DNA from 2 places in the Micromonospora sp. CNZ296 genome. Region 1 is predicted to be linked to the other one. Evidence: riboswitches for the same ligand, from Rfam matches in the RefSeq annotation. Region 1 holds a riboswitch; the other holds the start of a gene.

What was found. Region 1 has a riboswitch for cyclic di-AMP ahead of FB455_RS06390 (C39 family peptidase). Riboswitches for the same ligand answer to the same signal wherever they lie in the genome.
Region 2: another riboswitch for cyclic di-AMP. It lies ahead of FB455_RS02840 (C39 family peptidase); the one in region 1 lies ahead of FB455_RS06390 (C39 family peptidase).

Annotation. Positions count from the first base shown of each region.
Region 1 is NZ_VISW01000003.1:184,007-187,594, reverse strand. It holds gene FB455_RS06400 (alpha/beta fold hydrolase) at 1-162, opposite strand, end outside; gene FB455_RS06390 (C39 family peptidase) at 628-1,482, opposite strand; cyclic di-AMP (ydaO/yuaA leader) riboswitch at 1,675-1,817, opposite strand; gene FB455_RS06385 (hypothetical protein) at 2,126-2,890, opposite strand; gene FB455_RS06380 (hypothetical protein) at 3,026-3,358, opposite strand; gene FB455_RS06375 (acyltransferase family protein) at 3,439-3,588, opposite strand, start outside.
Region 2 is NZ_VISW01000001.1:626,902-630,489, reverse strand. It holds gene FB455_RS34645 (hypothetical protein) at 1-287, opposite strand, end outside; gene FB455_RS34640 (recombinase zinc ribbon domain-containing protein) at 299-634, shown strand; gene FB455_RS02840 (C39 family peptidase) at 1,052-1,852, opposite strand; cyclic di-AMP (ydaO/yuaA leader) riboswitch at 2,062-2,202, opposite strand; gene FB455_RS02835 (hypothetical protein) at 2,594-2,866, shown strand; gene FB455_RS02830 (copper resistance CopC/CopD family protein) at 3,197-3,588, shown strand, end outside.

The DNA of each region.
Region 1 (3,588 bases):
GCCGTCGAGCGGCGGCGACCAGCCGTGACCCGCCAGGTCGGGGGCGAGCCAGCGGCCGGGCCAGCGGCGTTCCAGCAGCGGCGCCCAGGGCAGCCACACCTCGCCTGTGGCACCCATGCCGTGCAGGAGAATCAGGTGCCGCTTCCCCGTCGCATCGCCCATTGGCGCAGTCTGCCACCGCCCGCCCCGGACACGCGAGACCGAACCCGCCGACCCGCCCCACCCTGACGCCCCCACGCCCCACGCCGCTCGCCCTCGCCCCCGCCCCGTCCTCGCCCCCGCCCCGTCCTCGCCCCCGCGCGCCGCCCTCGCCCCGGCTCCGGCCGCCCACACTCCGCCCTCGCCGTCGATCTTGGAGTTGTGGCACCTTCCATAGCGGGTGAGCCGGACAAACTGGGCGCCACAAGTCCAAGATCGGCGCGCCAAGGCCGCATGAGGGCCGCGCCAGGGCCGGGCGGGGCGAGGGCGAGGGGCGAGCGCGGACCAGCCGCCGGGCCACCTGCGGGGCCACCAGCGCCACGAAGTCGACGGCGCCGACCTGGGCGGTGACGGACGGGGGCGAGGGAGGGCGGGACGGGGAAGGCCGGCACCCCGGGTGGGGTGCCGGCCTTCGGGCGTGCGGGACGGTCAGGCGGAGTAGCCGCGGCTGGCGATCCAGTGCGCCAGGTCGATCGTGGTGATCCAGTACGAGGGCAGCGACGGGTCGGCCGAGTCGGCGATCCGTACGGTCCGGCCGTCGTCCTTGTAGCCGACCACCGCGACGTAGTGGCCACCAGGGAACGAGTGCCAGCCGCCGTTGGTGTCGGTGGCCGTACCGGCGACGTTCGCGACGACCCCGCGGCCGTTGCTGATCGCCTCGACCACGTCGGCCTGGAGGCGGTCCATCTGCGCCGGGGTGGCCGAGCCGGGAATCATGCGGGTCCGGTACGGGTTGCCCTTGACCTGCTGGTTGAGCACCCGAGTGGTGTCCTCGGCCGAGTTGGTGCCCATCTCGGTGGTGCCGAGGGGGCCGGCGAGCGCGTCCTGGCTGCGCTCGACGCCGGCGGCGCTGAGCGCGTTGCGCACGGCGGCCGGGCCGCAGTAGAAGTAGTTGATCTGGGCCTGGTAGTCGTAGTCGAGCGACTTGCTCGACGGCGGCTTCGGCTTGGCCTTGGGCGTGGTGTCCGGGTCGGCCGTGACCTTGGCCGACGGGGAGGCGCTCGGCGACGCGCTGGGCGAGGCGGAGGCGCTGGGCGACGCCTGCGGTACGGCGATGCGGGCCTCGCTGCGGCTGGCGGGCTGCTCGCCGAGGCGGGCGGCGCCGAGGTCGGCGACCGCGGCGGTGTTCTCCTGGACCGGGGCGTCGTCACCCGCGGTGGCGACGGTGCCGGCGCCGGCGGCCAGCACGAGCGCGGCGGCCGATCCGGCGATGATCTGGTACGGGCGTTCAGTGACGATCCGTCGCAGCTGACGCTTCAGGTGGTGCTTCACGAAATCCTCCACGGGGCGTGAGCGGCACACGCCGGCCCGGCACGCGGAGGAACTCACACGTGCTGGCGGGGCCGGATGGCCGGGGGATCGGGAACGCCCGTGATGCCGGGCGCCCAGAGGGCGGTTGCCGGTCGCGCGTCAGGCGCGCGCGGGCACCGCTTCGCCGTGGAGGCGGGGGGACGATCGAGGGGTGGGCACGCGGGGTACTCCTTCCGTGGCCGCCGACCGGGTTAGCTGACGGATTCGGGCGGGAAGTACGCCCTACCGCGGGCCGTGGGCTCGCGGATTCACCCCGATGGTGCTCATGGGTCCCCGGTTCGTGGAACACGATTAGGCGGGTCGGTGCGGCGTCGCCGTCGGCGATCGATTACCGCATCGGACGCGCCGACACTACCGGTGGGTATGCCCCCTGCCAAGCGCTCCCACCTGCGTAAACGTGATCCGTGGTAACGGATTTCGGAACACCCGGTTACTGACTTCACTCAATGGGACAAGCAGTTTCGACGGCGCCCGGTGGCGGAAAGCGGACAGACGGCGACCACCCGGCCGACAATCGCGATACTCGATGACCCGTTCTGCGCCCGGCGCCCGTTTCGGTGAACCGGGTGACCGGGCTCACCACGTTCCGGGTAACGATTCGGTCGAGACGGCCGTCTCAGCCGACCCGGGCCGGGCGCCAGCGGGCGTTACGGACCGACGCGGGCACCGGCTGGGCGCTCGGCGTCGCGCTCCGGTACGCCGGGGCGGGCCGCAGCGCCACTGTGGCCGCGTACGCCTCGGCGGCGAGTGTCCGGGCGGCCTCGGCGGCCAGTTCCGCGTCCCGCCAGGCTGCCCGCTCCCGCGCGGCGGCGCTCTCCCATCCGGACCGGCGCCCGTCCCTGACGGTGCGGGCCAGCACGATCTCCTGCTCGGCCGGGTGCCGGCGCGGATCCCACCCGTTGCGGCGCGCCAGCACGTCGGCGAGCTGACGGGCGGTCAGGTCGCCCCGCCAGTGCGCCGTCATGGCGGCGTGGCGCAGCCAGCGCTCCCGGGCCGCGTACTCCGCAGGGGTTTGTGGCGTGCGCGGCGCGGCCAGCGCGGCGGCGCCGGCGAGGCGGCGGGCGGCGGCATCCGCCTCGTCGTACGCGGCCCAGGCCCGGTCCGCCTCGTCCTGCGCGGCCAGCCACTGCTCCCGGCGGCGACGGGCCGTCTGGGCGGCCCCGGCGGCGGCCACCGCCACCTCCTCGGCGTACCGGGTCAGGTCGTCGCGGCGGGCGGCGTCGGCGTCGGGCGGCTCGGGGGCGGTCTCCGGCGCGGGGTCGCGTTCGGGCCGGGCGACGAGCGCGGCGAGCAGGCCCAAGGCGAGCAGCAGGAGGAAGGACCAGATGGCGGCGGCCTCGGGCACGGAGGTGAGGAAGTGGTACAGAGCGGTCTGCGACATGGTCGGCACCTCACGGGAAGGACCTGGCGGGAGGACCCGCACGACCTCGCCGGGGCGGGCCGGTGAAGAGCCGCCGGGGCGGGTGCGGGGATGACGTGCGGTGGGTGCGGAGAACGGGCGCGGCCCGTGAGCGGGTCAGCGGGCGGGCGGTGCCCGCGGGCCGGCCGGTGCGACGGCCCGTCCGGCCGGGACCGGCTCCACGACGGCCGGGGCGGCCGCCCGGGGCGCGGGCGCCGGAACCCCGGCGGGAGCGGCCTGCCGCTCGGCCTCCGGCCGCGTCGCGGTCGAGGCGCCGGTGACCGTGCACGTCGAGGCGGCGACCGCCGGAGCCGGGGCGGCAGCGGCGACACCGGCCGGCAGCGTGGCGGCGCCGAACGAACAGGCGACGACCACGGCGAGACTGGCGAGCATCCGGGCGGTCCAGCGCGCCACCCACCACACGGGGCAGGTGAGCGCGATCGGAAGCACGGGTACAAATTACCGCCGATCCCCCACGAACGCACCGCCGCACGGCGTGTCGCGGATCGACCGGCGGACGTGTGCGCGTGTCAGTCCGGGCGACGCCGCCCGGCGTACTCGATGTCCTCGGCCGGACCGGTGACGGGCCTCGCGCCGCCGTCGGCGGCCGGGCTGGTGGCGGCGTCGGCGGGCTCGCGCGGAGCCGGCACGGCCGGTGCGCGCGACGCCGCGCGGGCCCG
Region 2 (3,588 bases), on a different contig from region 1:
TCTACGGCCGGATGTCGACCATCGAGCATCAAGACCGGGTGACGTCCCGGCACTGGCAGCGGGACTGCGCCAGCGAACTCGTCGCCGGTCACGGGCTGATCGTCGCCGAGTACTTCGATGCCGGCTGCTCGCGCCGCCGCGGCTGGCGGCAGCGTCCGCAGGCCGCCGCGCTGCTGGCCGCGCTCCCCGATCCGCACCGTGGGTTCGACGCGATCGTGGTCGGCGAATACGAACAAGCATTCTCCGCCAACCAGCTGCAGCACCTGGCACCCCTGCTCGAACAGCACGGTGTGCAGTTGTGGCCAGCCACGACGGGACTGCCCGCCGCTACCTGTTCACCGGCCTGCTGCGCTGCGCACCATGCGGCCGAAGACTGGAATCCCACTGGATCAACCAGCGTCCGGGCTACCGATGCCGCCAAGGCCACACCAGCACCCAACAGCCCACCAACGGCCGACGCAAGATGCTCTACCTCAGGGAAGACCACATCATCGCGCGACTGATGGGACATCCCGGCCTCGCCAGCGACGCCCAGAACCCGCATGACCTGGCCGCGCTCCTGCACAGAAACAAGATCAGCATCATCTGCGATCAGGAACGATGTACACCGACCACAGGAGCCTCAGGCAAGTGAGCCCGTTCAACCCATGATCAATATGTGGAGATGTTGTGTCCGAGGGATTCGGACACAAAGTCACGGCACCCATGCTCAGCATGGGTGCTCATGCCGTAATCCTATAGCAGCGAGCGGCACTATGGAGTTTCCCGTGTCGGCGTCATGCCGTTATCGGTGACGCACCAAAGTCCACAGAGGGGCTGGTTCGGATTTCGCGCCGGCGGCCCCGGCCTGGCCAACCCACCCGGCATGCTGGACCTGTACGTGTTCGCCCCTGCCCGCCGCGTCGGGCGGCACCTAACCTGACCGCACAAGATGATCGGCTGAGCCATACCAGAGGGCGCACGACGTGCCGTCCTGCCTGCTACTGGGCGCGAACCGAAAGGCGACGGGCACCGGCTCGAACGAGCCGGTGCCCGAGGGCCGGAGATGGGATCAGGCGGAGTAGCCGCGGGTGGCCATCCAGTTCGCCAGGTCGATGGTGGTCATCCAGTAGGCGGCCATGTTCGGGTCGGCGGAGTCGGCGATCCGCACCGTCCGGCCGTCGTCCTTATATCCGACCACGGCGATGTAGTGGCCGCCGGGGAAGGAGTGCCAGCCGCCGTCTGTATCGGTCGCGGAGCCGACGGTGTTGGCGACCACGGCACGGCCGTCGGTGATGGCGGTGACCACGTCGGCCTGGAGCTGGTCGATCTGCGCCGGCGTCGCGGCCTGGCCCGGGATCATGTGCGTCCGGTACGGGTTGCCCTTGACCATCTGGTTGAGCCCGCGAGTGGTGTCCTCCGCCGAGTTGGTGCCGTTCTCGCCAGCGTTCAGCGGGGCGACCATCGCGTCCTGGGTGGTCTCGACGCCGCTCGCGCTGAGCGCGTTGCGCACAGCGGCCGGGCCGCAGTTCCAGTAGGCAGTCTGCGCCTCGTAGGTGTGGTCGAGGACCTTGGTCGACGGAGGCTTCGGCCTCGCCTTCTTGGTCACGTCCGGGTCGGTCGTGGCCCTGTCCTTCGCTGACGGCGACGGCTCGGCGGCGACGCGAGCCTCGCCGCGGGTGGCGACATCACCGAGCCGCGGAGCCAGCCCGGCGGCGGTGTTCCCCTGGCGGACGGGCGCGTTGTGATCGGTGGCGGCCAGCGCCGTGCCGACGCCGCTGGCGAGCACGAGCGCCGCGGCGGAGCCGGCGATGATCTTGTACGGGCGCTCGGTCACAAGACGCCGCAGCTGACGCTTCATGTGGTGCTTCATGTGTTCCTCCACGGGCTGGAGCGGCACAGGCCGGCCCGACGCGCGGAGGAACTCACGCACGTTGTGACTGGGCGGGGTGCCGCGGGGATGGGGAGCGCCCGGTGGGCCGGGCTGGGGGGCAGTTGCCGGGACTCACAGTCAGGCGAGTGTCGGCACCGCGATGCCGTGGAGGCGTGGGGAGTATCGGGAGGTGTTTCGCACGAGGCTGGCACTCCTTCCGTGGCCGCCTACCGGGTTAGCTGACGGATTCGGGCGGGAAGTACGCCCTACCGCGGGCCGTGGCTCGCGGATTCACCCCGGTGTTGCCTGGGTCCCCGGTTCATGAGATCACGATTAGGCGGGTCGGAGCGGCGTCGCCACTTGCGATCGGAAACCGCACCGGACGCGCCGACATTACCGGTGGGTACGTCGTATGCCAAGGGCTCCCACCTGCATAAGCCTCGAACATCGCTACTCTGATCGGAACCTCCAGTTACTCATGCCACTCAATGGGACGAGCAGTTATAGCGGAACCCTCGGGACGTAACCGGACATCGGAATGCTGTTGGCGCTCAATTGCTTGGCCGATCGCCGCATACTCACCCGAATGGCCGTTTCCTGGGCGGCCGTACGTAGCCCCACACCAATTTCAGTCACAATTCAGCAAACCCGGGCCGGCAGCAGCGGCGGTAGTGGTGGTACGGGCCGAGGCCGCGCGCAGACACAAGTCAGTGCGAGCTCCCCGTTACCGCACAGGCGTTCATGGAGATGAAGTTGGCGGCGCTCGTGACACCCGGCAGTCAGCCCGCGCAGACCGCGGGTAGCTCGACGTTCGAATGTCGACGTGGCTTCGACGAAAATCAACCCAATCCCGGCGGGCGGCGTAAGGCCGGATCGCCGCCCTGCCGACGGTTGGGCGCGCGCCGCGCGAAGCAAGTGGGAACCGCGTACGAGAGCATGATCGTCGCGCTGATCGCGGTGGCCCGCTTCAAAATCCGTCACCGCGGGGCCACAGAGCGACCCGACCACGGCTGACCGGGACCGCGGCAATGCCTCGCACCACTCCCGGCGCAGTCCGTCGCCGTTGCGAGTCGGCGATGCCACCATGCTGGCGCTCTCCCCCAACCTGACTTTCTGGATCGTCGAAGCTGACCCGCCCCTACTAAGGGCGGGTAGTAGTTGACCTAGGATGGCGACCGCACCACGTGGGAGCGATGTGTGGGCACCGGCCCGCGCCTCCTTGGCGGAAGGATCAACAGTGCCTTTCCAGCGGCGTCGCCGGGCGGCCTGACCTTGCTTGCTGCATCGCCGGGTCTCGCATGTCCTCAGTCGCCAGCACGTCGCGCCGCGCGCTGGGCAATTCGGGTGTGGCTGGCGCTGTTTCCCGCCCTCATCGTGGCCCTCGGGTTCGCTTCCCCTGCGGCCGCACATTTCAAGCTGCTCCGGGCCGTTCCGGCCGACGGCGCGCGGATCGACGGCGCCGTCCAGGAGATCCGGCTGACGCTCAGCGCCGCCGGCACGCCCACAGGAGCGGGATTCAAGCTTTCCGACGGCAACGGCATCGGCCTACCGGCCGCCAGCCACACGCCCGACGGAGGCCGAACGTGGCTGGTCCACCCGACCGCTCGCCTGACCACCGGCACGTTCAAGCTGCGATGGAGCGTCGCGGCCCCGGACGCCCACCCCCTGACGGGTGTCATCACGTTTACGGTGGCCTCGCCTCCCCCGACGCCCGGAACGGCCGCTAAACCCCAGGC